Regions from separate parts of the Paraburkholderia sp. Ac-20347 genome, predicted to be linked through region 4. Evidence: predicted binding sites of a transcription regulator. Region 4 holds the regulator's gene; each other region holds the start of a gene.
What was found. Region 4 encodes HrcA, which represses chaperone genes, less so after heat shock. Its sites were predicted from a motif close to TTAGCACTCNNNNNNNNNGAGTGCTAA; they were not measured.
Positions count from the first base shown of each region.

Region 1: a site for HrcA is predicted at 4,353-4,379, ahead of G3N97_RS09695 (co-chaperone GroES). Genes of this name have one in related genera too.
Region 2: a site for HrcA is predicted at 6,040-6,066, ahead of groES (co-chaperone GroES). Genes of this name have one in related genera too.
Region 3: a site for HrcA is predicted at 3,079-3,105, ahead of rpoH (RNA polymerase sigma factor RpoH). Genes of this name have one in related genera too.

Region 1 covers NZ_JAAGPN010000034.1:1,030-8,379, reverse strand. Annotated here, with positions in the region: gene G3N97_RS09715 (transcriptional regulator) at 1-268, shown strand, start outside; gene G3N97_RS09710 (hypothetical protein) at 676-1,314, shown strand; gene G3N97_RS09705 (glycosyltransferase family 4 protein) at 1,370-2,497, opposite strand; gene G3N97_RS09700 (acyltransferase) at 2,718-3,908, opposite strand; gene G3N97_RS09695 (co-chaperone GroES) at 4,474-4,764, shown strand; gene groL (chaperonin GroEL) at 4,809-6,449, shown strand; gene G3N97_RS09685 (hydroxymethylpyrimidine/phosphomethylpyrimidine kinase) at 6,633-7,350, opposite strand, start outside.
Region 2 covers NZ_JAAGPN010000121.1:15,927-23,276, forward strand. Annotated here, with positions in the region: gene G3N97_RS22215 (porin) at 1-480, opposite strand, end outside; gene G3N97_RS22220 (ABC transporter permease) at 744-1,634, opposite strand; gene G3N97_RS22225 (ABC transporter ATP-binding protein) at 1,631-2,665, opposite strand; gene G3N97_RS22230 (ABC transporter substrate-binding protein) at 2,769-3,809, opposite strand; gene groL (chaperonin GroEL) at 4,068-5,702, opposite strand; gene groES (co-chaperone GroES) at 5,717-6,007, opposite strand; gene G3N97_RS22245 (biopolymer transporter ExbD) at 6,267-6,695, opposite strand; gene G3N97_RS22250 (biopolymer transporter ExbD) at 6,717-7,142, opposite strand; gene G3N97_RS22255 (MotA/TolQ/ExbB proton channel family protein) at 7,162-7,350, opposite strand, start outside.
Region 3 covers NZ_JAAGPN010000095.1:20,200-27,549, forward strand. Annotated here, with positions in the region: gene G3N97_RS19075 (cytochrome ubiquinol oxidase subunit I) at 1-1,442, opposite strand, end outside; gene cydP (cytochrome oxidase putative small subunit CydP) at 1,432-1,701, opposite strand; gene rpoH (RNA polymerase sigma factor RpoH) at 2,082-3,023, opposite strand; gene G3N97_RS19090 (nuclear transport factor 2 family protein) at 3,672-4,055, shown strand; gene leuA (2-isopropylmalate synthase) at 4,217-5,863, opposite strand; gene G3N97_RS19100 (hypothetical protein) at 5,853-6,056, opposite strand; gene ybiB (DNA-binding protein YbiB) at 6,459-7,350, opposite strand, start outside.
Region 4 covers NZ_JAAGPN010000047.1:25,452-32,801, forward strand. Annotated here, with positions in the region: gene recN (DNA repair protein RecN) at 1-1,154, opposite strand, end outside; gene G3N97_RS12035 (NAD kinase) at 1,214-2,125, opposite strand; gene hrcA (heat-inducible transcriptional repressor HrcA) at 2,418-3,437, shown strand; gene hemH (ferrochelatase) at 3,645-4,724, shown strand; gene G3N97_RS12050 (RNA-binding S4 domain-containing protein) at 4,768-5,175, shown strand; gene grpE (nucleotide exchange factor GrpE) at 5,680-6,240, shown strand; gene dnaK (molecular chaperone DnaK) at 6,606-7,350, shown strand, end outside.

The DNA.
Region 1 (7,350 bases), on a different contig from region 4:
GCCTGGCAACGGGGTGCACGTGCCGGTCAATTGTCCGCATTGGCTGCAAAACAAGGACAACGTGTCGGTGACCTTGAGTGTGAATTTCCAGTTTATCGATTCGGTGCGGGCGAATATCTATCGCGCCAATCATTATCTGAGAAAACTCGGCATCGATCCGCAGCCGCCTGGACGCAGTGCGTTGCGCGATCAGGTCAAGGTGATGGCGTATTCGACCGCGAGCGCGGCAAAGCGCGTCGTCTCGTCGACATGGAAGAAAGGTAGCTAGTATCGCAACAAGCGATGACCGATTTTGATTTTTTCATGCTCGCCACCCGGAAAGTGGCGAAGCGTTCGACCATGAAAAAATGAGCTTCGCAAAGGCGTGCGCCACGTTTGCGACCGTAACTCAGACCGTGATTAAGACAGCCCGGATTAACCATGATGCTACCTTCCGCAAATGAGCTTTTGGTCGTTGACCGGGCCGTTTATACGAACGCGTTCAATACGAAGCCGTTCGGTTTCGAGCACTATCTGCATCGGCTTCCGATGTTTCAGCCCGACGCGCTCGCGGCGCTGGCGGGCAAGTACGGCGCGGAGCCGGGCGACTACTACATTTCGCAGTCGGCGCCCACGCCGGGAACGCGATTCTTCGATGTCAAATCGAAACCGTCGAAGCCTGATGAAGCACTGGCGATGCTCGCCACCTCGCCGACACGCATGCTCTTGAAGCGTCCCGAGAAATACGACAGCGCGTACCGCGATCTCTTGAATACGCTGTTCGAACGCGTGGTCGAATTGCGAGGCGGTTTGAACGGCGAAAAAGTCGTACGGCTGGAGTCGGCGCTCTTTATCAGTTCGGCTTCCGCCACCACGCCATTTCATTTCGATCCGGAGATCAATCACTTTTTCCAGATCGAAGGCGGCAAGCAATATCACGTTTATCCGCCTTCGGCGATTCGTGTGGAAGAACTCGAAGACTTCTATGTGGAAGGGAAGATCGAGATCGGGCAGGTGGATTTGCGCACGCGCGACAAGAGTCTCGAGCACGTCTTCAGCCTGATGCCTGGGCGCGGCTTTCATCAACCGCAAGACGCGCCGCATTGGGTGAAAACCGGCGGGGAGCGCAGCGTTTCGTATGCGTTCGTCTACGAGACCAATGCGAGCCGCGCACGCGGGCGTATTCTGGCCGCCAATCATTACCTGCGGAAAATCGGCGTGCATCCGCAGGACCCTGGAGCAAACGCAGGGAGCGACAGTGCAAAGGCTTCGGTGATGAAAGTCGTCGTGCCTGTTCGCAGGCGGATCGTCCGAAATCTTAACCGGATTCGTTGAGCGCATTCGGCGCGGTTTTAAACCGCGCCGATGATGCGTCTTTAAGGAAGGCCGCTTATCGAACAGTAGATGGCCAGTCGACGACGCGTTGGGTATCGAGAAACTCCCGGAACTCCGCAATATCGCCAGTGCTCGCCTGTGATTGCGAATAAGCGAGCGCTGCTTCCGAAGCTGCATTCAGGCTGGCCGCATCGGACAAGATCGCGCTGATCTGCCCGGCGTCGATCAGAAAGGCGCAACGTTCGCTGCCGGGCGGCAAGCCTTCCAGCGAATGACGCGAGCCGAACACCGGCTTGCCCGCCGCCAACGCTTCGACCACCTTGATTTTCAGGCCCGTTCCATCGACAGGCGCAATCACGATCTTCGCGCGCCGGTAAAGCGCGTCCAGATCGTCGACGAAACCGAGTAGCCGGATAGTGCCGATCGCCGATGCCTTTTCGACGACTTCGGGATTCATGCTGACCTCGCCCGCGATCGCCAGAGAAAAACGCTGCAGCAATTCGCGTTGCTCGTCGATGAAATGGATAATGCCATCCACGTTGAACGGATTGCGCGAGCCGATAAAAAGCAGATCGATATCGCCGCCGCCCTGTAGCGCGTCTAAATTGCGATGACTCGCGACACTGTATTTCGGCAAAAAGAATACCGGCTTGTGCGGAAAGAACAGCCGGAACATCCCGGCCTCCGTGCGCGCAATCGCGAGCAATGAAAGCGCGCTTTGCAGCAAGCCGGTTTCGCTGCGAAATTTCTCGGCAATTCTGCGGCTCGTGAGCGCGTGTCCAAAGCGCTTGCTGAATTGCAGGAAGTCGATATCGTGCGTTTCGATCACGCAGCAATCGGGATCGATGCCGTTCAGTTCCAGCAGGCCATTGGCGTAATTGACGATGAATAGCGCGTCGGGATACTGCTTTCGGAGCCGGTCGTAATTGGGCGTCAGCGCGGGCAGATGAGCGCCGAGCAGTCGCGGAATCCAATCCGGAAAAACGCCGCTTAGTTTCTTTTTGGCTTTTCCCCAATAACGCAGCACTGGCGAACGCCGGTCGAGTACGAGCGCGACGCCGGGAAACTGTTTGCTGAAAATCGTGCGCTCGGCGTCGCCCCACGGACACTCCCCGTGGTTCGAGTAACTGTAGACGGTGATTTTGCAGCCGTAACCGATCAGCAGATTGAGCAGCGACGTCACGCGGACATGCGCGCCATTCCGGTTGTTGACGAAAGTGCCATTGAAATAGACGATTAATTGGCGACGGGGACTGTCCCGGGTATCAGGGTTGATCATCTACGTTTCCGCGGTCATCTCACGTTGCACTGCCGCAGAGTATCCGCGCGCAACGCGCACGTCACTGCTGCCTGGCGCACGCAAGCCGGCTGCTGGTGGCATACGGCGAGCGTGAAATGCGCCGCTAATCGAGCAGAGTCGAACAATTCGGCCGTGCTTCTGCTTGTGAGGCCGGCGCGTTTCGGCGCACCAGCGATTGTTCGAGCCATTGTCTGATCGGGTGATCGACGAAACGCTCGACAAGCCAGGCCGCGATCAGCGTGGCGATGATCGAGATAAAGACCGCCTGCGCTTCTTGCCCGCTCTTCGACAACGCAAAAACCAGGCGGCCGATAGGGAAGTGAAGCAGGTAGATCGGATACGACAAGCGACCCAGCAGACGCGTCAAATGGCTGGATCGCGTGGAAGAGACATCGAGTTCGGCGCCGCGCCAAACCAGAATCGGCGCGATCGTGAAAATAATGGAGAACGGATAGATTCCGCGTACGAGATAAGGAAACGCGCAAATAGCCGCAAACAGTCCATAGAGCGCGGCTTCGGACGGAATCCATTTGCGTAAGGCGATCAGCAGGGCGGGCTGATTCTCGCGAAGGTGGAGTCGATAAACGAGGATGCCCATCGCGAATCCGTAAACGACCCTGCTAAATCCGCCCAAAAAATTCGACGTACCCCATCCGAGCCCGAATTGAAGCGCGAGTCGGCCCGCGTTGAGTTCCACCAGCAAGGCGATGAGTAGCGTGGTGACCGCCCCCCATGCCGCAATGAAGAACAGCTTCTTTTCATTGGCCCGAACGAATAACAGGAACAATCCGCTCGCCACGATTTCGAAGAACAGCGACCACGCCGGATCGTTGATCGGGAAAATCGATCCTATGGACGCCGATGCGGGATCAGCATGGCCCGGTATGCCCATATTGTTGATCGATCTGTCGCCCAGGTAGGGAATCATCAACACATTGGATGCCGCCGCCGCTATGAGACCTGGGCGAGTGAAGTTTGCAAGACCGAGGCTGTTGATGAATACGAGCGTCGGTATGCCGATGAGCGACGAGATAACGAGCATCGGGTACAGGCGTATCAGGCGCTTCGCCAGATAGCGTGTGTGGCTCATCGAGCGATTCGCGAGCTTTTCCCCGTAAGAGTGAAAGATGACGAAGCCGCTCAGAATGAAAAATAGATCGACGCAGATATTCCCGTTCGGAAAGAGCGGCCATCGTCCGAACAGCGTGAAGTGATACACCATGACCATGGTCGCGGCGATGCCTCTGAGTCCGTCAAGGACGTCGTAGCGACGTCGGCTGGCGCTATGGGTCATTTGGCGTGCTATCCGGGAGGTGGGAGACGACGCGACGAATCGGCCACCATGCTGCGCGATTTCGGTGGCCGGCTCAGTGGGATAGGGCACCAAGCGCGTGGCTCAGAATAATGGGGTGTGATCCTTATCGCGCCAGCCGGAAGGACGCATTTCTGGCACTGCGCACAGCAGGGTCGGGATTCCCCTGGGCGAAAAAAATATCGGAGCTCTCGCGCCTCGGCGTGCAAAAAACGCGGTTTCGAGCAGTTGCCGATTGCCGTGTGGAAGCGAAGCGTGCGACGCGGCCGGATTTCTATGTCGTTGTTTTTGCGTAACTAATTGGTCTTTCAGGTTGCGCAGGAGCGTCGCAAAGAAGACCACGCCGCCTCAAGATCCCTCATCCGACAGCCTCGACACTTTTGTCTCCGCCCCCCTTCTTGAATTTGTCACTACCCGTCCATATAATTAGCACTCACCGCATGAGAGTGCTAACAACGCTCGGTGTACACATATCTCTGGCTGGCACCTTCGCCAACCAGGTTTTCTTGAGTCTCTTCAAGTCCCAATCAAGAGAGAGGATCTATCCATGAACCTTCGTCCTTTGCATGATCGCGTGATCGTCAAGCGCCTGGATCAAGAAACCAAGACCGCTTCGGGCATCGTGATCCCGGACGCTGCGGCAGAAAAGCCGGATCAAGGTGAAGTCCTGGCCACGGGCCCGGGCAAGCGTGACGACAAGGGCTCCCTGATCGCGCTCGACGTCAAGGTCGGCGATCGCGTCCTGTTCGGCAAGTACGCTGGCCAGACCGTCAAGGTCGATGGCAACGAACTGCTCGTGATGCGCGAAGAAGACATCATGGCCGTGGTGCAGAAGTAAGCTCAGCCCACCGCTCATTCATCAAGAATTCAAGGAGTTAGAAGATGGCAGCTAAAGACGTCGTGTTCGGCGATTCCGCCCGTTCCAAGATGGTTGAAGGCGTGAACATTCTCGCCAACGCTGTGAAGGTCACGCTGGGTCCGAAGGGCCGCAACGTGGTCCTCGAGCGCTCGTTCGGCGGCCCGACGGTCACCAAGGACGGTGTCTCGGTCGCGAAGGAAATCGAGCTGAAGGACAAGCTCCAGAACATGGGCGCGCAAATGGTCAAGGAAGTTGCTTCCAAGACCAGCGACAACGCAGGCGACGGCACGACGACGGCAACCGTCCTCGCGCAATCGATCGTTCGCGAAGGCATGAAGTACGTCGCATCGGGCATGAACCCGATGGACCTGAAGCGCGGCATCGACAAGGCTGTTGCAGCCGCGATCGAAGAACTGCGCAAGATCAGCAAGCCCTGCACGACCAACAAGGAAATCGCGCAAGTCGGCTCGATCTCGGCGAACAGCGATTCGTCGATCGGCGACCGTATCGCTGAAGCGATGGACAAGGTTGGCAAGGAAGGCGTCATCACCGTCGAAGACGGCAAGTCGCTGCAAGACGAACTCGAAGTCGTCGAAGGTATGCAGTTCGACCGCGGCTACCTGTCGCCGTACTTCATCAACAACCCGGACAAGCAAGTCGCCGTTCTGGACAACCCGTTTGTCCTGCTGTTCGACAAGAAGATCTCGAACATCCGCGATCTGCTGCCGATCCTGGAACAAGTCGCGAAGGCTGGCCGTCCGCTGCTGATCATCGCTGAAGACGTCGAAGGCGAAGCGCTGGCTACGCTGGTCGTCAACAACATCCGTGGCATCCTGAAGACCGTCGCCGTCAAGGCTCCGGGTTTCGGCGACCGCCGCAAGGCCATGCTGGAAGACATCGCGATCCTGACCGGCGGTCAAGTCGTCGCGGAAGAAACCGGCCTGACGCTCGAAAAGGCAACGCTGAACGAACTCGGTCAAGCGAAGCGCATCGAAGTGGGCAAGGAAAACACGACGATCATCGACGGTGCAGGCGAAGCCGCAAGCATCGAAGCGCGCGTCAAGCAAATCCGCACGCAGATCGAAGAAGCGACGTCGGACTACGACCGTGAAAAGCTGCAAGAGCGCGTTGCCAAGCTGGCAGGCGGCGTGGCAGTGATCAAGGTTGGCGCTGCGACCGAAGTCGAAATGAAGGAAAAGAAGGCACGCGTGGAAGACGCGCTGCACGCAACCCGCGCTGCCGTTGAAGAAGGCATCGTCCCGGGCGGCGGCGTTGCGCTGATCCGTGCTCGCGTTGCTGTGACGGGCCTGAAGGGCGTCAACGCAGACCAGGACGCAGGTATCAAGATCGTCCTGCGCGCGATGGAAGAGCCGCTGCGCCAGATCGTCACGAACGGTGGCGAAGAAGCGTCGGTCGTCGTGGCAGCGGTTGCTCAAGGTTCGGGCAACTACGGCTACAACGCAGCAACGGGCGAGTACGTCGACATGGTCGAAGCTGGTGTCGTCGACCCGACGAAGGTTACGCGTACGGCGCTGCAAAACGCAGCTTCGGTCGCTGGCCTGCTCCTGACGACGGACGCAGCAGTGGTCGAAGTCGCGAAGGAAGATGCACCGATGCCCGGCGGCATGCCCGGCGGCATGGGCGGCATGGGCATGGACATGTAAATTCGGTGGGTCGAAAGACCTCCGCGATTTACATCGACGTGCCGATGGAAATGCGCCTCGCGGCGTGTTTCCATCGTCCGCAAAAGAAAAAACCCGCAGCGATGCGGGTTTTTTTTACGTCTGGCGTTTTTGTCTCGCGCGCGGGAGCCGGGGCTGCCGCGCGGGTTGATCGGCGTATGCCGGTTACGCCTCGCCTTCCTCGTCCGACGTTTCGGCGTCGTTGCTGCGTGCCCAGAAGAAGCGGTCCGGCACCCAAGCGCCCATGCCCGGGCGGAACGCGCCCTGCACGGTCTGATAGAGATACTCCTGCGCCTCGCGCACGGCCTCGGGCGGTTCCTGGCCGTTGGCGAGCAGGGCGGCGATGGCCGCGCCGAGCGTGTCGGTCACGCCCATCACCGGATTGTTCGCGCGGTCCCAGAAGTCTTGACGCAACTGGCCTTCCTCGCTGTAGAGCGTGTTCACCACGCGGTGCGAGCCGGTTTCCATCGCGAGGATGTACTCGCAGCCCGTGGCGAGCAGATGCGAGATGGCGGCGTCGATGCTGGGCGCTTCGGCGTCGCCGTCCGGCTGCGCGAGCGCGAGCAGCACCGAGACGTCGGCGACCAGCAGCGTGGTTTGCGGCACGAGCAGGTCGGCGACCACTTCGCGCAGTTCGTCGGCGGCGAGCACGTGTTCGTCGTCGAGCGTGAAGTCGGGCGCGAGCACGAGCGGCACTTCGTCATAGTCGGCGACGACTTCGGCGATCGCGCTCACCACTTCCGCGCGCGTGCCGGCACCGATCTTGAACGCCGCGACGGGCATGTCCTCGAGCAGCATGCGCGCCTGGCTCGCGACGGTTTCGGGATCGAGGCCGGTGACTTCGTCGCAGCCCGCGGAATCGCGCACGGTGTAACCCGTCAAC
Region 2 (7,350 bases), on a different contig from region 4:
TCCGAACGGATTGATCGGCTTGATCGCATAAGCGCGCATCGTATATTGGCGGCCGAATGTCAGGCTGCCGAAGTCGCCCGCCACGCCCACATACGATTGCCGCCCGAACAGGCGTCCGCCCTGGCTCGCCGTGCCGTTGCTCGCCTGGAATCCGCCTTCGAGATCCCAGATGGCGCGCAGGCTGCCGCCCAGCGCTTCGTTGCCGCGAATGCCGAAGAACGAGGTGTCCGTTCCCCAGCCGGTTCGCAGGCTGCTGGCCGTGCCTTTGCCCACCGCCTGCCCGGTAATGTATTCGACGCCTTCGTCGACCGAGCCGTAAAGCGTGACGGTATTCTCGCCGCCCAGCACCCACGGCGGGGATTCCGTCGCCCATGCCGACGATGAACCGACGCATGTTCCGATGAGCGACGCACAGATAAAAATCGCGGACCTGTACCTCATGGCCGTCTTTATCCTCATGTAATAGTTCACGCAATCCATCCGCGCGACATGTGTCGCCGATGCATTGCGTTGTCTCCGTTTGTGTGAGGATTTTGCCAGCGCGGCCGCGCGGGTCGATTGAGAAAAGCTGCCGCTCGCTTGAGCGAATGGTTAACGCGGAAAGACGCACGGCGCGCTGAACGACCGTGCGGAATTGAGGATCTGCGGAGTGGAATTAATGCGGCTAAATCAAAACGCCGGATGCGCCCTATCGCGTCATCCGGCTGATTCGGCTCATTCGGCTCATTCGGTTAATTCTGCGCTCAATGCTGAACGCCCCAGCGACGCACGGTCAGCCGTTCGAGCGTATCGAAAACCAGATGCTCGACGAGCAGGCCAATGAGGATCACCGCTGCGAGCCCGGCGAACACACGATCGGTATACAGCTCATTGCGATTCTGGAAGATGTACCAGCCCAGGCCGCCCTGCCCCGCGCTCGCGCCGAACACCAGTTCCGCCGCGATCAGCGTGCGCCATGCAAAAGCCCAACCCACGCGCAGGCCCGCGATGATCGACGGCAACGCAGCCGGCACCAGAATGAGCGCGACGTGGCGCAGGCCGCTCAGTCCGTAATTGCGTCCCGCCATGCGCAAGGTGGCGGGCACGCCCAGAAACCCCGTGTACATATTGAGCGCAAGCGGCCAGAGCACGGCGTGCACGAGCACGAACAGCAGACTGCCCGTGCCGAGTCCGAACCAGAGCAGCGCGATGGGCAATAGCGCAATCGAAGGCAAGGGATTGAACATCGCGGTCAGCATGGAGAGCAGATCGCGGCCCGCACGCGTCGACACGGCCAGCGCCGTGAGCGCGAACGCGAGCACCACGCCGATGGCATAGCCGCGCAACAACACGGACAGCGAAATCGCGGTCTTCTCCAGCAACTCGCCGCTCAGGATGCCTTGCACGAACGCCATGAACGTCGCGCCGAAAGTCGGCACCAGCAGATCGTTGTTCACGATGCGCGCGGTGATCTCCCACGCTGCGATCAACAGCAGCGCGATCAGCGTGCGCCTCAACCAGCTTGCATCGGAAAGACGCTTCGCGAGCGGCAGCGGCACCGAATCGCCGCCGGGCGGCACGGGTTGCAGTGTGCGTTCGTATTCCTCGCGCACGGGCGGCAGCGGCGGCAGGGCCGCGCGATTCGGCGTGCTCATGCGTGTGCCTCCGCGTTGATCTTTTCTTCTCGGTTCGCTTCTGCGTTCGCTTCTGCGTTCATTTCCGTCTCGAACAACAGGCCGTGAATGCGCGCGACGTTCGCGCGAAAGCCTTCATCGTCGAGACTGGCGTGCGACCACGCGTGACTGTTCAGCTCCGCGCGCACGCGTCCCGGATGCGCTGAAAGCAGCAGAATGCGATTACCCACCACCAGCGCTTCTTCGATCGAATGCGTGACGAACAGCAGCGTGAAGCGTTCGTCGTCCCAGAGGCGCAGCAATTCCTCCTGCATCTTGCGACGCGTGAGCGCGTCGAGCGCGGCGAACGGTTCGTCCATCAGCAGCACGCGCGGCTGCATCGCGAGCGCGCGTGCAATCGCCACACGCTGCTTCATGCCGCCCGAAAGCGTGTGCGGATACGCATCGGCAAAGGCCGCAAGGCCGACCTTGTCGAGATAATGCAGCGCGCGCGCCTTCGCCTCGGCGCGCTGCAGCTTGCGGGCCACACGCAACGGAAACGCGACGTTCTCCACCACGGTCTTCCACGGCGGCAACTGATCGAACTCCTGGAACACGACGACGCGATCCGGACCGGGGCCGCGCACGCGCTGACCGTCGAGCGCGATCGTGCCGCCGACGGGTTCGATAAAGCCCGCGATCGCCTTGAGCAAGGTGGACTTGCCGCAGCCCGACGGCCCCAGCAGCACGAAGCGGTCGCTGCCGTAGACGTCGAAGCTCACGTCGTGCGTGGCGCGCACGATGCGCTCGCGACTACGATATTCGAGGCTGACGCCGTCGATGGCGAGCAGCGGGCCGCCAGCATCGGCGATAGGGGACGCGTAGCCCGGCACGGCGCGCGGCGTGCGCTGGCCGAAGGCCGCGTCGGCGTCGCCCGCTTTCGGCGCGGCGCCTTCCAGGCCACGGCGCGCCAGCGGCGCGTGGGCCCCGAGTCGGGAGGGTGTGACTGTCACGATCGGAACTCCAGCAGAGAAAACGTCAACATACGGGCAGCCGCCGCGCATCCCAACCAAGGAATCGCCATATCCAAAACACGGCGATGCATAAACGCCGGTTACGGCGCTTCAGCAGGCGAAATCAACACACGAAATCGGCACGCGAAATCAACACGCGGAATCAGCTACCGCCCGCCGTCGCCGGATCGTCGAAGAAATAATCGCGCCAGCTTTTGGGCTCGTTGCGGATCGCGCCGGTGCGATACATGAATTGCGCGAGCGGCAGCGTGTTCTGCGGCGCCGTCTTGAACTGCACCTGCGGATCGCGCAGGATCTTCAGCAGCAGATTGCGGTCGATCTTCGAACCATTCACGCGGATATAGATATCGGCGGCTTTCTCGGGATCGGTCGAAATCAGATGAGCCGCGTCGGCGAGCGCCGCCACGAAGGCGTGATAGGTTTTCGGATTCTCGTCGCGGAATTTCTGCGTGGTGTAGAGCACCGTCGCCGAACTCGGGCCGCCGAGCACATCATAGGAATTCAGCACGATATGCGCCTTCGGGTTCCCGGCCAGTTCCTGCTGCTGGAACGGCGGATTGCCGAAATGGGCCGTGATGACGTTGCTGTTCGCGATCAGCGCAGCGGCTGCATCCGGATGCGGAATGGCCTGCGTGAGCTTGTCGAGCCGGTCGACCTGCTTGTCGCCCCACTGCTTCGCCGCCGCGTATTGCAGCACGCGCGACTGCACGGAAACGCCCACGGCGGGCACCGCAATGCGATCCTTGTCGGTGAAGTCGGCCACGGTCTTGACGTTCGGATCGGTGCTCACGAGGTAGTACGGCAGGTTGCCGAGCGAGGCCACGCCCTTCACGTTCTGGCGGCCGTGCGTGCGGTCCCAGACGGTCAGCAGCGGGCCGACGCCCGCGCCCGCGATATCCACCGCGCCCGAAAGCAGCGCATCGTTGACGGCCGCGCCGCCCGAGAGGCGAACCCAGTCGACCTTGATGTCGACGCCGGCCTTGCGCCCTTCCTGCTCGATGAAGTGCTGATCGCGCGCGACGTTGAGCATCAGATACACCACGCCAAACTGTTCGGCGACGCGAATCGTGCCCTCGGCGCGCGCCGGTTGCGTCGCGGCCAGCGTGCCGGCGGCGAGCGCCACGGAAAGAGAAGGCGCAAACGCGCGGCGCAAGGCGTGCGCGGCGCGAGACAGGAACGGCATAGGCGTACCCCGTGATAGTTGTCTGAGTGAGTTTGAAAGGCGCATGTAACTTGCCGATAGAGGCCAATCTAAATGCGCCTGCTGCACCTGACAACGAAGCAAATCCGATACGTTTATCCAGTCGAGTCATAAAGCCGCTGCTAACGCATACAAGGGCGCGAACCTATGCGCGCTCGCATCGGCCACAATGAAAAAGCCACGACAAATGCCGTGGCTTTTCATTGCTATACGCGTGAATATCGCGTGCGTGGCTGCCGGTCAGAAGCCCAGATCGCCGCCGCCAGGCACGCCGCCCGGCGCAGGCGCGGTCGCCGCCTTGGGCGCTTCGTGAACGGTCGCATCGGTCGTCAGCAGCAGCCCGGCCACGGACGCCGCGTTTTGCAGCGCCGTGCGCGTGACCTTGGTCGGATCGAGCACGCCCTTTTCGACGAGGTCGCCATACTGGCCCGTCGCCGCGTCGTAACCGAAATTACCCGAGCCTTCCGCCACGCGCGCCGCCACCACGCTCGCCTCTTCGCCCGCATTGGTCACGATCTGGCGCAGCGGTTCTTCGAGCGCACGCAGCACGATCTTCACGCCGGCGGTCTGATCGGGGTTGCTGCCCTGCAGATTGAGAATCGCCTGGCGCACGCGAATCAGCGCCACGCCGCCGCCCGGCACGATGCCCTCTTCCACCGCCGCGCGCGTCGCGTGCAGCGCATCGTCCACGCGATCCTTCTTTTCCTTCACTTCGATTTCGGTCGCGCCGCCCACCTTGATCACCGCCACGCCGCCCGCGAGTTTCGCCACGCGTTCCTGCAGCTTCTCGCGATCGTAATCGGAGGTCGCTTCTTCGATCTGCACACGAATCTGCTTCACGCGCGCTTCGATCGCCGCCGCTTCGCCCGCGCCATCGATCACCGTGGTGTTTTCCTTGCCGATCTCCACGCGCTTGGCCTGACCGAGTTCGGCGAGCGTGGCCTTGTCGAGACCCAAGCCGGTTTCCTCGGCGATCACCTGACCGCCCGTGAGGATCGCGATATCTTCGAGCAGCGCCTTGCGACGGTCGCCGAAACCGGGCGCCTTCACCGCGACCGTCTTCAGCACGCCGCGAATATTGTTGACGACGAGCGTCGCGAGCGCTTCGCCCTCGATATCTTCCGCGATCAGCAGCAGCGGACGCCCGGCCTTCGCCACCTGTTCGAGCACCGGCAGCAGATCGCGGATATTCGAAATCTTTTTGTCGTGCAGGAGAATGAACGGATTGTCGAGTTCGGCAATCTGCTTATCCGCGTTGTTGATGAAGTACGGCGAAAGATAGCCGCGATCGAATTGCAGACCTTCGACCACGTCGAGTTCGTCGTCGAGTGACTTGCCGTCTTCCACCGTGATCACGCCTTCCTTGCCCACGCGATCGAGCGCTTCCGCAATGCGCTGGCCGATCGACTCTTCGCCGTTGGCCGAGATGGTCGCGACCTGCGCGATTTCCTTGCTCGTGGTGGTCGGCTTGCTGATCTTCTTCAGCTCCTCGATCGCCGCGCTCACGGCCTTGTCGATGCCGCGTTTCAGATCGAGCGGATTGAGGCCGGCCGCCACGTATTTCTGCCCTTCGCGCACGATCGCCTGCGCCAGCACGGTGGCCGTCGTCGTGCCGTCGCCCGCGGCGTCGCTGGTTTTCGACGCGACTTCCTTGACGATCTGCGCGCCGATATTCTGCACCTTGTCCGCGAGTTCCACTTCCTTCGCCACCGACACGCCGTCCTTCGTCACGACCGGCGAGCCGAAGCTGCGTTCGAGCACGACGTTGCGTCCCTTGGGACCGAGCGTGACTTTCACGGCGTCGGCGAGAATGTTCACGCCTTCGATGAGTTTGCTACGGGCGATGTCGCCGAATACGATGTCTTTCGCTGCCATGATCGATGCTTCCCTCAGGATTGAACGACTGCGACGATGTCTTCTTCGCGCAGCACGAGCAGTTCGTTACCGTCGACTTTCACGGTCTGACCGGCGTATTTGCCGAACAGCACGCGGTCGCCCACGTTGAGATCGGGCGCGATGCGGCGCCCGTCGTTGTCGCGCCGGCCGGGACCGACGGCGAGCACTTCGCCCTGGTCCGGCTTTTCGGCGGCGCTATCGGGAATCACGATGCCCGACGCGGTTTTGGTTTCCTGATCGAGTCGCTTGACGATCACGCGATCGTGCAATGGGCGCAGGCTCATGGGCGTAGTCCTTTAACGTTATCGGCGATGGGCTGGCACTCGTTCAATGCGAGTGCTGATGGAAAACCGAGTATAGAAAACGCCTTCGCCGCGCTCCAATAATGGATTGGCAATTCGATATCGCGCGAATCCTGCAATCGATATGGCGATGCGTGAGTTGAATAGAAGGCGAATCGAAGGCGCGAAAAAAAAGCGAACGGCGCACCGTTCGCTTTAACGAAGTCCTCCCGTTCGGATCGAACGAGGGCCATCCCCAGTTTTACTGCATGTATTGCTCGTTTCCAATCAAGCCGATCTTCGTCGCGCCTTCACGCTGCGCGGCCGCCAGCACTTCAGCCACGGCGCGATACGGCGCGGCTTTATCCGGCAGCAGATGAATCTCCGATTGATCGGCTTGCGCCGCCACGTCGGCCATATGCCGTTCGAGATCGGCGTGATCCTGAAGATGCGCGCCGTTCCAGGCGAGCGCGCCGCTTGCGTCGATATCGACCTGCACGACCGGCGGCGGCGCGGCGGGCGGCGGCGGATCGCCCACGGGCAGATTCATTTTCACCGAGTGCATCTGGATTGGAATCGTGATGATCAACATGATCAAGAGCACGAGCATCACGTCGATCAGCGGCGTGGTGTTGATATCCACCATCACGTCCGGTTCGTCGCCGGAACCCTGGTTCACCTGCATTCCCATATCTGTTTCCTTCGCTCGCGCTCAACCGCCGCGCGCGGGCGGCTGCGTGATGAACGACACCTTCGTGATGCCCGCGCGCTCGCAATCGGTCACCACGCGACCAATGAACTCGTAGCGCGTGGACTGATCGCCGCGCACGTGCACCTCGGGCTGCGGATCGCGCTGCGAGACCGTCTTCAGTTGCGCAAGCAGCGTGGGCGAGTCGACGCGTTTTTCGTTCCAGAAGACGTTGCCGTCCTTGTCGACCGCGATCTCGATCGCGTCCGGTTTGGTCTGCAGCGGACTCACGGTTTCCTTCGGCAATTGCACGGGCACCGTATGCGTGACCACCGGAATCGTGATGAGAAAGATGATCAGCAGGACGAGCATGACGTCGACGAGCGGCGTCGTGTTGATGGTGGCGATCACCTCGTCTTCGCCACCGTCCTGAGCTACGTTCATGGCCATGATGACTCTCTTCGCGCGCTCAGCCCGCGTTGGCGACGGCGCGCACGTTGCGCTTGCGGCCCGACAGCAGCACCGTATGCAGTTGCGCGCCGAACGTGCGCACGCGCTCCATCAGCGACTTGTTGCGGCGCACGAGGAAGTTGTAGCCGAGCACGGCCGGCACGGCGACCGCGAGGCCGATGGCGGTCATGATGAGCGCCTCGCCCAC
Region 3 (7,350 bases), on a different contig from region 4:
CCCGCGAGGCTCAGCCACACGTCGCCGGGCGCAAGGCTCGACGCGGAGAGATGCGTCGGCAGCACTTCGGCGATGGTCCACGGCTGGCGGCCGAGTTCGGCGACGACCCAGCCGAATTCGGCGGCGAGCCATGGCAGCGGAATCGCCCAGACGGCCCAGCGCAGGAACCAGCGGCGATTCTCCTGGAGCAGCGAGCGTTGCGCGCAAAACCAGAACGCGAGCACGAAGGTCAGCAGGAACAGCATGCCCAGCCCGACCATCACGCGGAACGACCAGAACACCGGCGCGACGGGCGGAATCGAGTGCTTCGCGGCGGCCTTGATCTGCGCGGGCGAGGCGTCGACCACATTGGGCGCGAACTGCTTCACGAGCAGGCCGTAGCCGAGATCGGCCTTGTGCGCTTCGAACACGTCGCGCGTGGCGGTGTCGGCGTTGCCTTCCTTGAGCTTTTGCAGCGCGGCATAGGCGAGCATGCCGTTCTGGATGCGCACTTCGGCGCGGCCCATCAGATCCTTCAGACCGATCACGGGCTCGTCGATCGAACGCGTGGCGATGATGCCCATCAGGTACGGAATCTGGATCGCGTAATCGGTGCGCTCTTCCTTCTGATTAGGAATGCCGAAGAGCGTGAACGGTGCGGGCGCCGGCGCGGTGTCCCATTCGGCTTCGATGGCGGCGAGCTTCACCTGCTGGACTTCGCCGGTGCGATAGCCCGATTCGTCGCCGAGCACGATCACGCAGAGCGTCGAGGCGAGGCCGAAACCGGCGGCGATCGCGAACGAGCGCAGCGCGAAGTCGACGTCGCGGCGGCGCAGCAGATACCACGACGAAATGCCGAGCACGAACATCGACGCCGTCACATAGCCCGCCGAAACGGTGTGCACGAACTTCACCTGCGCGACCGGATTGAAGATCACCTGGAACAGGCTCGACAGCTCCATGCGCATGGTTTCGTAGTTGAATTCCGCACCGACCGGATTCTGCATCCAGCCGTTGGCGACCAGAATCCACAGCGCCGAGAGATTCGAGCCGAGCGCGACGAGGAAGGTGGTGAGCAGGTGGCCGCCCTTCGACATGCGGTTCCAGCCGAAGAAGAACAGGCCGACGAAGGTGGACTCGAGGAAGAAGGCCGCGAGCCCTTCGACGGCGAGCGGCACGCCGAAGATGTCGCCCACGTAGTGCGAGTAGTACGACCAGTTGGTGCCGAACTGGAATTCCATCGTGAGACCGGTGGTGACGCCCATCACGAAATTGATCGCGAAAAGCTTGCCCCAGAACTGCGTCATGTCCTTGTAGATCGTCTTGCCGGTCATCACGTAGACGGATTCCATGATGACGAGCAACCACGAGAGCCCGAGCGTGAGCGGCACGAACAGAAAGTGATAGAGCGCGGTGACCGCGAACTGCAGCCGCGAGAGATCGACGGTTTCGCTAATGGGCATGGTGATCCCCTTGTTGCGGGTTCGTCCCGGCCGGGACCGGCACGGAGAGAATGGCCCGGGCAACTTCTGCGGGCGGCATGTTCATGTTCTCGGCCTGCGGATGATTGAAGAAGGCGTACTTCAGCGCCATCAGCAGCACGAGCTTGAAGGCGAGAACGAGAACGATGTCGCGGGCGAAGGTCGGGCCGCGCGCCCACTGGAGAATGCGTGCGCGCAGAAGCGGTCGCGTACGCGCTGCCTGGCCGGAAGTGAAGTTCATGACGATGACTGTTGCCCCTAAAACTTGTGTCCCCGGCCAGGCCTGCACGCGGCCCGGATTGGCGTACATCTTGTGTACAAGGATTCTAGGAGTGGGGTCATCAGGACACCGTGACAAGAAGCCACGAGCGCCTGCCTCACCCATCAGTAATGCGATCCGTTTTGCTTGGAATCAATGTTTGGGGTCGCATTCTGATGTTTGCAGCCGTGCATCAGACAAAGACTGCATGGCATGCGAATTCATCTTACGGGGGAACGCTCAGAGGCGGTTTGAACGTGTACCTAATTCTGGCGGCGGAAAAGAAAAAGCCCCGCACCTGTTAGGGGCGGGGCTGTCGGCGTCACGCCCGCGGGGCGGGCGGCGCTTGATTGAATCGCGCGTCAGGCGTAGGCGGCGAGCGCCGTGCGCATCTTCTTCATCGCGCTGGATTCGATCTGGCGAATCCGCTCGGCCGAGACGCCGAACTCGTCGGCCAGTTCGTGCAGCGTCGAACCGCCCGAACCGTCGTCGGCCACGTTCAGCCAGCGCGCTTCGATGATGCGACGGCTGCGCGGGTCGAGCGCTTCCAGTGCGCTGGCGATGCCGTCCGACTGCAGACGGTCGCGGTCGCGCGCGGCCATCACGGCAGTCGGCTCGCTGTGCGAGTCGGCGAGCCAGGCGATCGGCGCGAACGATTCCTCGCCGTCGTCGTTCTGGCTTTCCAGCGCGATGTCGGCACCCGACAAACGCGTTTCCATCTCTACGACTTCCTCGCGCTTCACATTCAGTTCCTGCGCCAGGCCGTCGATTTCCTCCGGCGTGAACGACTGCAGGCCCTGCTTGTGGCTGCGCAGGTTGAAGAACAGCTTGCGCTGCGCCTTGGTAGTGGCGACCTTCACCATGCGCCAGTTGCGCAGAATGTATTCGTGGATCTCGGCCTTGATCCAGTGCATGGCGTACGACACGAGACGTACGTTCTGTTCGGGGTCAAAGCGCTTCACGGCCTTCATCAGACCGATGTTGCCTTCCTGGATCAGGTCGGCGTGCGGCAGACCATAGCCGAGGTAATTACGGGCGATCGAGACCACGAGGCGCAGGTGCGACAGCACCATGCGGCGCGCGGACTCCAGATTGTTTTGCTCGCGAAATTCAGTCGCGAATTGACGCTCCTCTTGCGGCGTCAACATCGGGATCCGGTTTACGGCCTGGATGTAGGCGTCGATGTTGCCCAGTTGGCCGGGCAGCAGGGAAGCGTTCGCGAGCGCCAGGGCACCCGAACCCGCGGCCTTGGCCGGCTTGGTGTTCAGCGTACCCGGAAGGGTCATTGCCATTGCGTTGCTCACGTAGCGAACTCCTCAGGAATCTTGCAAAAGTCGGACTGCGACTCCACGTTGGATGTTAGCACTCTGAATCAGCGAGTGCTAATACTTGGAGTCGGTAGGGGCTTCATGGTTCCGTATTCCCTATCGAAATAGTTGTTTCGATAGGTTTCAGCAAAGTCACGGGAAGCAGACGGGACGGGCTTTCCAGCCCGATGCGGCGCGCGCACACCCGCGAACCGAGGAATAACTCTAGATCGATGACACCGCGCGCAGCCGGCGCGGCAGAGAAATTGGGGCTGGATAATTGCAGAATAAGCGGTGCTGACGGACTAAAAATCGGGCCCCACAGGCGCCGTTCCGCGCTGACGGTCGCGCCCGAATTCTGCTCACGGAACATATCTAATAGACATCAGAATACGCCGAAAGTGTTGCGATGCGACATTGCGGCGCAGGTCTTGCCGGCCTGGAGCGTGCGGCGCGTCACACAACGCCGTCTGCCGATGACAGAAGCAATCGCACAGCGCGACGGGCCTTTCTGACGTGCATATGGGGGCGATCCTTTTGATCGCAAGCGTCCAAACCTGGTATAAATTTCAGCGACACGCATGCGTACATCTTCTGTGCGAGCCGGCGCGAGTGGCGCGGGCTCGTGCGCAAGGGGCCCGGCTAATGGTGGCAAAAGTAATCGAAGCGATTCGCGGACTGGAGCGCGAGCGGTTTCGCGCGATGGTGGACGGTGACGGCTCGTCGCTGGATCAACTGCTGTCCGACAACGTCTTTTTCGTTCACACGAACGGCAAGCGCGAGACCAAGCAGCAGTTCATCGATGCGATCACGGCGGGGCGCCGGCGCTACCGTCAGATCGAGATCCAGTCGCAGGACGTGCTGCCGGTGGGCAACGAGACCTGCGTGGTGTCGGGGCGCGTGCTGATCGAGATGGAAGCGAACAACGGCGCGCTACTATTTCCTATTGCCTACACGGCGATCCAGACGCAGGAGGATGGCCACTGGCGTCTGCTCGCGTGGCAGGCGACGCGTTGCGCGATCGAGTGAGATCCGGTAAGTCCACTCGCCGATCCGCCTGCTAGGGCGTTTCGGGCGCACGCCGGCGGCCCGTTATGCCGCCGGCGCTCAACGGCGCCGCCTCCAGGTTTGCTGCTTTTCTGCTGCTAACTTTCCAACTATTGATCGCTTTGGGTCGCTTCGTGATCCGATCAGGCCGCGACGCGCCGGTCGATCGTCTGCCACGCCGCACGGTTGATGGCGCTGACGACCGCGGCGACCACGGCCTGCGCCGCGTCGTCGGCGACGCCTACGCCGTGGCGCAGCGCCTGTCCGCCCACCCGCGCACCGACGAACACCGCCGTGCCGCCTTGTGCGGTGCGCGCGGTTTCAAACGACGTGATCTCCACGCTTTCTTCCGCAACGTCGGCGAATGCGGCCGCGACGGCTTGCGCATGCGCTTCGTCGATCTGCGCCGACGCGGCAATCGCGACGTCGCGGCCTTCGAAGCGTGCGCGGCCCGCGCCGGCCATCGTTGCCGGACCCTTCGTGTCGAAATACTCGCGTTCGAACAGCGAGCAGATCGCCTCGCCGGTGATTTCCACGCCGGATGCGTCCGTGACCTGTTGCACGGCGTGGCTGAATTCGATCTGGACGCGGCGCGGCGGCGTGAAGCCCATGCCGCGTTCGAGCAGATACGTCGCGCCGCCCTTGCCCGACTGGCTGTTCACGCGGATCACCGCGTCGTAGCTGCGGCCGAGATCGGCGGGATCGATCGGCAAATACGGCACTTCCCAGATCGCGTCGGGCTGCTGAAGCGCGAAACCCTTGCGGATCGCGTCTTGATGCGAGCCCGAAAACGCCGTGAACACGAGGTCGCCCGCGTACGGATGGCGCGGATGCACGGGCAATTGATTGCAGCGCTCGACCACGCGGCGCACGGCGTCGATGTCCGAAAAATCGAGGCCCGGATCGATGCCCTGCGTGTAGAGATTCATCGCGAGCGTGACGAGATCGACGTTGCCGGTGCGTTCGCCGTTGCCGAAGAGACAGCCTTCGACGCGGTCCGCGCCCGCGAGCACGGCCATTTCGGCGGCGGCCACGGCGGTGCCGCGGTCATTATGCGGATGCACGGAGAGCACGATGCTGTCGCGATACGCGAGGTTGCGGTCCATCCACTCGATCTGGTCGGCGTAGACGTTGGGCATCGCGGCTTCGACGGTCGCCGGGAGATTCACGATCATCTTGTGATCGCGCGTCGGGCGCCACGTCTGGGCAACGGCGTCGCAGACTTCACGGGCGAACGTGAGTTCGGCCATGCTGAAGGTCTCCGGCGAGTACTGGTAGGTCCAGTGCGTCTGCGGGCGGGCGTCGGCGTGCTCGCGGATCATGCGCGTGCCGTTCACGGCGAGCGCCTTCACTTCTTCCTTCGACTGGCCGAACACGATCTTGCGGAAAGACGGGCAGATCGCGTTGTAAAGATGCACGATCGCGCGCGATGCGCCATCGAGCGCCTCGAACGTGCGGGCAATCAGATCTTCACGCGATTGCACGAGCACTTCGATCGTTACGTCGTCGGGAATGCGCTTTTCGTCGATGAGCTTGCGCACGAAATCGAAGTCGGTCTGCGAAGCGGACGGAAAGCCGACTTCGATTTCCTTGAAGCCGATCTGCACGAGCATCTCGAAGAATTCGGTCTTCTGCTCGATGCTCATCGGCTCGATGAGCGACTGGTTGCCGTCGCGCAGGTCGGTGCTCATCCAGATCGGCGCGCGTTCGATCGTGCGCGTCGGCCACTTGCGGCCGTTCAAACGGATGGCGGGGAAAGGGCGATATTTTTCGGCGGGATTACGCAACATGATGGGCCTCGTTCTTCATGGTGTCGTATGCGATGGCGGTCGGCAGCGGGCGGCTGGCGGGCTGGCGACGAGGCACGATGCGAGAGACTTCCGGCATCCGGGCGGCAACCTCGGACGCGAAGAAGACAGCCACGCTGACGGCGGTAACCGGCGCGGCGAAAGCGAACGTGAACGATGCCCATGCAACGTGCATTTTGACCTCGCGACTCGTCCAGTCGGTAGACGGACGAATGCAGACGACAAGTTGTAGAGATACTGCGAGTTTGGGGGTACTGCGAGAACTGCTGGGAGGACTGCCGACCGGCTCTGGGGAGCGGTCGCGCAGCGCTACGCCTGGCTTACGCTAGACGTAGCGATAGGGCCGCTAGGCGGCCGAGGGTAATTCGGAGGGAGTTCGGGTAGGAACGCATTCGACCAATTTAAGTCAGGACGAACGCGCCTGTCAACAGGGAATGTGGCGACGCGGCAAGAAAAATTGCACGCAGATAGGCGAGGAAGCGCTCAATTACCGAAATGCGACCGAAATGCGGACGATCCGCGAGCGACGCGCGGACGTCCGGAAACGCCCGTGCCGCCGCGCTTTCGGCCAGATTCTTCAGCGCTTCGCGATGCGCTTGATCGTCTCCACCTGGCGTGCGATGGCGTCGGGTACGGGCACATCGCCGCGCAGCACGTCGGCGATCCACGCTGCGGTCGTGGGCGCGTCGCGGCCTTCGGGCAGATCCACTTCGGGCGCGTCCGGCGACGAGCGTTCCGGTTCGATCAGCGTTTCGCAGACGCCGTCGTGCAGCCAGTCCACCTGCACCTGGCGGCGCGTGTCGGCGACCGCTTCGCCTTCGGTGCCGCGCGCGAGCAGCGCGCCGCCCACGGCCGCTTCGGGATACGCGGCGAACAGCGCGCTCAGACTCTCGCGATACGGCGGATGCGTGTAATTCACGAGCCGCAGGCCCGGTTGCGCGAACGGTTGCAACAGCTTGACGAGCGTGTGCGTGGAGTTGCGCACGCCCATCCGGCGACGCAGCGAGAGCAGGCGCGCAAGCTGCGGTGCGAGCGTTTCGATCGACGCAAATGCAACACGTTTGTCGGCGAGTTGTGCTTCGATGTCGGCGTGATCGCGTGCGTTGGGGAGATTTAGCGCAGCAAAGATTTCGGCGCTGGTGACGCGGCCGGGATCGGCTTCCACGCCGTGCACGAGCACCGGCACGCCGTCGCGGGCGAGCAGCAGAGCGAGCAGCGGCACGAGATTCGGCTGCTTGCGCGCGCCGTTGTAGCTCGGAATCGAGACCGCGCGATAGTCGCCTTCGGGCACGGCGATCGGCGCGAAGGACGCGTGCGCCGCCGAGAGCATCGCCGCGAGTTCGTCGGCGGTTTCACCCTTGAGGCGATAGGCCAGCAAGACCGCACCCAGTTCGAGCTCGGGCACGCGGCCGTCGAGCATCGCGGCGTAGAGCGCGTGCGTGTCTTCGGACGACAGCGAGCGCGCGCCA
Region 4 (7,350 bases):
AATTCCTGCATGCCCTGCGTGACCGCCGCGCCGAGCGCCTGCGCGGCCTTGGCGCGCGCTTTCGACAACCGGCGCGCTTCCGCGAGGTAGGCGTTCTGCGCTTTGTCCGCGGCGGCGCGCAGGCCGTCGAGATCGGAGGCGGCGTCGAGCGCCGCGAGTTGCTGGCGGCGCGCCGCGTGTTCGTCGGGTAGCGACTCGGCGGGCAGACGGAATTTGCGCGACGCCGAATGCAGCGCATCCAGACGGTGCTCCACCTGCGCGAGCCGGTGCGGATCGAGGTCGAGACGCTGCGCGTAATGCGAAAGCGAATACGACGCTTCCTGAAGCTGGATCGCCGCCGGTTCGAGCGCGGCGAGCGCGTCGTTGAGCTCGTTGTCGACTTCGGCGAGGTCGCGCAGCTTCGAGACGATCGAGTTCAGATGCGAAATCATCGCGTCGTCGGATTCGGAGAGCGCCGCGAGCGCGCCTTGCACGCCGTCGATCAGATTCGCCGAATTCGAGAGCCGCGTGTGCTCCGCGTTCACCTCTTCCCATTCGCCCGGCTGCGGCGCGAGCTTGTCGAGCTCGGCGAGCTGCCACGCGAGGCGCTCGCGCTCCAGTTGCAGCTCGCGGTCGCGCGACATGGCGGTCTGCACGGCCAGACGCGCGTCGCGCGCGTCGCGCCACGTGCGCGTGACGGCGGCGGCGAGGTCGGTGATGCCTGCGTGCGTGTCGAACAGCTCGCGCTGCGCGTCGGGGCGCATCAGCAGTTGATGCGCATGCTGGCCGTGAATGTCGACGAGCCGCTCGCCCACGTCGCGCAATTGCGCGAGCGTCGCGGGCGTGCCGTTGATGAAGGCGCGCGAGCGACCGTTGCTGTCCACGACGCGGCGCAGCATGACGACGCGCTCGCCGTCGGGCAGCGCGAGCGCCTGCTCGTCGAGCCATTGCTGAATGTGCGGCGGCGTGTCGAATTCGGCGGTGATGTCGGCGCGGCTTTCGCCCGTGCGCACGACGCCCGCGTCGGCGCGCGCGCCAAGCGTGAGCGCGAGGGCGTCGATGAGAATCGACTTGCCGGCGCCCGTCTCGCCGGAGAACACGGAAAAACCGCTGTCGAATTCGAGGTCGAGCGCGGCGACGATCACGAAGTCGCGTATCGAAAGGTGGCGGAGCATGGCGTCTTGGGTCGGGCTGGCGTGCCGTTTATACAGGGTTGTGGCGGGGTTGGACGCGCTTAGTCCTGCGGGTCGTCCTGCAGCGACGGGTGCTCGTTCCAGTGCAGCTTCTTGCGCAGCGTGCGGTAGTAGCTATAGCCGACCGGATGCAGGAAGGGCACGGTATGGCGCGAGCGGCGCACCTCGATGACGTCGTTCAGTTCGACGGCCGTGAACGACTGCATGTCGAAATTCACGTTGACGTCGCGGCCCGCGACGATCTGGATGCTCACCTTGCAGTCGTCGGGCAGCACGATCGGGCGGTTCGAGAGCGCGTGCGGCGCGATCGGCACGAGCACGATGCCCTGCAACTGCGGATGCAGAATCGGCCCTTGCGACGAGAGCGCGTAAGCCGTGGAGCCCGTGGGCGTGGCGACGATCAGGCCGTCCGAGCGCTGGTTGTACATGAAGCGGCCGTCCACGTGCACGCGCAGCTCGGCCATGCCGGAGAAGCCGCTGCGGTTCACGACCACATCGTTGAACGCGAGCGCCTGATAGATCGGAGCGCCGTCGCGCGTGATGCGCGATTCGAGCAGCGAGCGCTCCTCGCGCTCGAAGCTGCCCGCGAGCAGTTGCGGCACGATCTCCTGCATGTCGGAGAACGGGATGTCGGTGATAAAGCCGAGCCGCCCATGGTTGATGCCGATGAGCGGCGTGCGGTAGGGCGCGAGCTGGCGGCCGATGCCGAGCATCGTGCCGTCGCCGCCGAGCACCACGGCCACGTCCGCGCGCGCGCCGATTTCGGCGGGCTGAAGCGACGGATAGCCGGTGGCGCCGATTTCCTGGGCGGTCTGCGCTTCGAACACGACGTCGAAGCCGCGTTGCGAAATGGTCTGGGCGAGCGCCATCAGCGGCTCGCCGATGCCTTGGGTGTTGCTGCGCCCGACGAGCGCAACCGTCTTGAACTGGCTCTGGATCTTCTGGATCTGCATGCCGCAATTACACCATAGTCAGGTCCCGAAAAGGAACCTGTGAGCCAATACGGGCGGGGCGGCGAGCGAAAAAACGCCGCCTCGCGGCCGATGCGCCCGCGGGTGCTTTTCCCCTGCAACGCGGCGCCTTTCTCCCAAAAACCGGTGACGCGCCGATGACAGCGACCCATTTCGTGAGATACGTCGCGTGACAGGCCCCGCCAGGCGGCGGCCCGCCGCGGGTTCCGTCCGCCGCCCGAGCGCCCGCGTGCGTACTCGCCCCGAACCCGGCATTAGGCTAAAATTTTCAGTCATGTTAGATCCCCGCGCACAAACCCTCCTCAAGACGCTGATCGAGCGCTACATCGCCGAAGGGCAGCCGGTTGGCTCGCGCACGCTGTCGCGATTCTCCGGGCTGGAGCTGAGCCCGGCGACCATCCGCAACGTGATGTCGGACCTGGAGGAGCTGGGGCTCGTGTCCAGTCCGCACACTTCGGCGGGGCGCGTGCCCACGCCGCGCGGCTACCGCCTGTTCGTCGACACCATGCTCACCGTCGAGCCGTCCGGCGACGAAGACGCGCTCACGCGCGCGGTGAAAACCACGCTGCGCCCCGGCGAGCCGCAGAAGGTAGTGGCGGCGGCGGCCAGCGTGCTCTCGAATCTCTCGCAGTTCGCCGGCGTGGTGCTCACGCCGCGCCGCAGCCATGTGTTCAAGCAGATCGAGTTCATGCGCCTCTCGGACAAGCGCATCCTGCTGATCATCGTGACGCCCGAAGGCGACGTGCAGAACCGCATCATGGCGACGCAGCGCGATTTCGCGCCTTCCGAGCTGATCGAAGCCTCCAATTACATCAACGCGCATTTCGCGGGCCTCTCGTTCGACGAGGTGCGCCGCCGCCTGCGCGAGGAAATCGACGCACTGCGCGGCGACATGACCACGCTCATGCACGCCGCCGTGACCGCGAGCACCGAGGAATCGGATACCGGCGAGACCGTGCTGATCTCGGGCGAGCGCAACCTGCTCGAAGTGGCCGACCTTTCCTCGGACATGGCGCGCCTGCGCAAGCTGTTCGACGTGTTCGACCAGAAGACCAGCCTGCTGCAACTGCTGGACGTCTCCAGCCACGCGCAGGGCGTGCAGATCTTCATTGGCGGCGAGTCGCAACTCGTGCCGATCGAGGAAATGAGCGTGGTGACCGCGCCGTACGAAGTGAACGGCAAGATCGTGGGCACGCTCGGCGTGATTGGCCCGACGCGCATGGCCTACAACCGCGTGATTCCGATCGTGGACATCACCGCGCGGCTGCTCTCGCTCACGCTCAGCCAGAACTGAGCGGCTTGCGGGCCATGATCGGCGAAAGCGGCGCGTCGCGCCATTAGCCGAATGGCTAACGTTGCGGCGCGCACTGCGCTGCGTTGCCTGGCGCACACCGCAGCACACCCGCTGAGCGCCCGCCGCCTGATTGACCCGAAGCCGCCCGCTATAATGATCCCTTGTGCAACCGTTGCTGCGCTGCTCGCGCGGCGTACCTGATCGCCTATGCGTTTCGACCTCGAGCGGCCTCTGCAATCCGCTGTCGCGCATCGTGTTGCGGTGCTGCTCATCAATCTCGGCACGCCCGACGCGCCCACGCCGCGCGCCGTGCGCCGCTATCTCGCGCAGTTTCTCTCCGACCCGCGTGTGGTCGAGATTCCCGCGCCGATCTGGCAGGTGATCCTGCGCGCGCTGATTTTGCCGCTGCGCGGGCGCTCGTCGGCGAAAAAGTACGCCGCCGTGTGGACGCCCGAGGGCTCGCCGCTGCGCGTGCACACGCAAAAGCAGACCGACGCGCTGCGCCATCTGCTGCAGATCAACGACTACACGGTGCTGGTCGATTACGCGATGCGCTACGGCACGCCCGATATCCCGGCGATGCTCAATCAGCTCAAGCTCGCGGGCGCCGAACGCATCCTGCTCGTGCCGATGTATCCGCAGTACTCGGCGTCGACCACGGCCACGGCCTTCGACGCTGCGTTTGCTGCACTGCGGCGCATGCGCAATCAGCCCGAGATCCGCACGCTGCGCGGCTATCACGACCATCCGGCCTATATCGCCGCGCTGGCCGCGCAGGTGCATCAGTACTGGAGCGCGCACGGCAGGCCCGATTTCGCGGCCGGGGATCGTCTCGTGCTGAGCTTCCACGGCGTGCCGAGCCGCACGCTCGATCTTGGCGACCCGTACCACGAGCAGTGTCAGCAGACGGCGTCGCTGCTCATGCACGCGCTGGAACTCTCGTCGGTCGAGTGCCGCGTCACGTTCCAGTCGCGCTTTGGGCGCGCGCAGTGGCTGCAGCCGTACACGGCGCCCACGCTCAAGGAGCTGGGGCAGGCAGGCGTGCGACGTGCGGATGTGTTTTGTCCGGGTTTCACGGCCGATTGCCTGGAAACCATCGAGGAAATCGGCATGGAAGTCCGCGACGAATTCCTGCACGGCGGCGGCAAGGAGTTCCACCGTATTCCGTGCCTGAACGACTCGCGCGCGTGGATCGCGGCGCTCGGCGAGATCGTGGCGCAAAACCTGCAAGGCTGGCCGGTGCAGGCGGCGAGCGCCGGCGTACACGCTGCGGGCGCGGTGGCGTGACGCTGCTGTGCCGCGCGCGTTTCGCTTAATCAGGACGCAACGTATGAACTACAAAATTTCGACGGAGCCGGGCGCGCGCCTGCGCATCGACAAGTGGCTCTGGTCCGCGCGCTTTTTCAAGACGCGCTCGCTGGCCACCGATGCGGTCGGCAAAGGCCGCGTGCGCATTGGCGGCGAAGCGGTGAAGGCGTCGAAGGAAGTGCGCGTGGGCGATCGCGTGGAATTCGAGATCGATCACGTGGTCTGGGAAGTGGATGTGCTGGGAATCTGCGAGGTGCGCGGCCCGGCCAGCGTGGCGCAGACGCTCTACGCGGAAACCGAAGCCGGGCGCGCCCGGCGGGCGGCCGAGCAGGACCGGCGCCGGCTCTTTCGCGAACCGGCGGCCGTGTTGCAGGGCAGGCCGACCAAACGCGACCGCCGCACTATCGACAAACTTTCGCGTGAGGATTGAAGAGGGCTTCCATCGTGGCGTGGACGCCACCGTATTCGGTGGTGTTCTCGTTCACGGCGCCGGACATGCAGATGGTGGTGGTTCCGGCAATGAGTACCAGAGCGACCACCGATATGGCAAAGGTCAGTTTCACGGTACTCCCCAAGGGATCGCGCCAAAACGGCCAGGTGAACCCGGTTCCGGGTCCAATCGGTGCGGTGCCGGGCTCAGGGTATACGTGTGATAGAGCAGCACCTGTTCCTGAGTGTAGGTCAGGCGGGCGGCGCACTCAATTTCAATTTTTCCGCACTGCGGTAATGATTGTAACGGGCAGTTTCCGCGGTTTGACCGTTGTATAAAAAACCGCTGGAAAGCCCTTGAAACAAGCGATCCGGCACCCATGTGCTGTCGCAATGTACGAAGCATCTGTCGCGTCGGCACAACGGCTGCCGGGGCGGCGAAACAGACGGTCCGTACGGGCCGGTGCTTCGTGTCCCTTTTTACTATTCAACGACGTTCAGCGACATGGAAAACACGCAAGAGAACCCGACGAGCCAGAACCCCACGCCCGCGGACGACGCGTCCCAGGCCGCCGCACAGCCGCAGGCCGACGCCGGTCAGGTTGAGCAAGGCGGCGCGGACGCCGCGCTTGCCGAGGCGCAAGCGAAGGTCGCCGAGCTGCAGGACGCGTTCATCCGCGCCAAGGCCGAGACGGAAAACGTTCGCCGCCGCGCGCAGGAAGACGTCGCCAAGGCTCACAAATTCGCCATCGAAAACTTCGCCGAGCACCTGCTGCCGGTGGTCGACAGCCTCGAAGCCGCGCTCGCGCACGGCTCGGACGACCTCGCGAAGGTCAACGAAGGCGTCGAGCTCACGCTCAAGCAGCTGAGCGGCGCGCTGGAAAAGGGCAAGGTCCTCGCGATCAACCCGGTCGGCGAGAAGTTCGATCCGCACCGCCATCAGGCCATCTCGATGGTGCCGTCGGAGCAGGAAGCCAACACCGTCGTTAGCGTGCTGCAAAAGGGCTATGTGATCGCCGACCGCGTGCTGCGTCCGGCGCTCGTCACGGTGTCGCAGCCGAAGTAAGCGGTGTAAATGGCGCGCACCGCCGGGCGTCGGCAGTCAGACTGAAGACGCGGCGTCGCGCAGCCGTCATCCGCTGTAGCGCAGTTGTGCTTTCCGGTGGCCTCGCGGTCGTTTCGTAAGGCTTTAGAAAGTGAAGGTGGCGCTTTTTCCAAAACATCGCGAAAATGCGCCGCCGATTGAAAAAAATTAACGGATGCATAGCCCAAACCCCTTGAAAAGCGCCAACGCGGCACTTATTTGGGCAGCAGTTCCGAATTGAAGTGGACGCCAGCCGCGATCACGCGGATTGAAACCTTGTTGAAACCGCGTCGAAAACCGCGCAAAGCGGCGTCCTCGCAGCGATCAAAATTGGAGATTTGACAAAAATGGGCAAAATTATTGGTATTGACCTCGGCACCACGAACTCGTGCGTGGCGCTGATGGAAGGTAATCAGGTCAAGGTGATCGAGAACTCCGAAGGCGCCCGTACGACGCCGTCGATCATCGCCTACATGGACGACAACGAAGTCCTGGTCGGCGCGCCGGCCAAGCGCCAGTCGGTCACGAACCCGCGCAACACGCTTTACGCGGTCAAGCGCCTGATCGGCCGCCGCTTCGACGAGAAGGAAGTGCAGAAGGACATCAACCTGATGCCCTACAAGATCGTCAAGCACGACAACGGCGACGCCTGGGTCGAAGCGCATGGCCAGAACCTCGCGCCGTCGCAGGTTTCCGCAGAAGTGCTGCGCAAGATGAAGAAGACCGCTGAAGACTACCTCGGCGAGCCGGTCACCGAAGCCGTGATCACGGTTCCCGCGTACTTCAACGACAGCCAGCGTCAAGCCACCAAGGACGCGGGCCGCATCGCCGGTCTGGAAGTCAAGCGCATCATCAACGAACCGACCGCAGCCGCGCTCGCGTTCGGTCTGGACAAGGCCGAAAAGGGCGACCGCAAGATCGCCGTGTTCGACCTCGGCGGCGGCACGTTCGACATCTCGATCATCGAAATCGCGGACGTCGACGGCGAAATGCAGTTCGAAGTGCTCTCGACCAACGGCGACACGTTCCTCGGCGGCGAAGACTTCGACCAGCGCATCATCGATTACATCATCGGCGAGTTCAAGAAGGAGC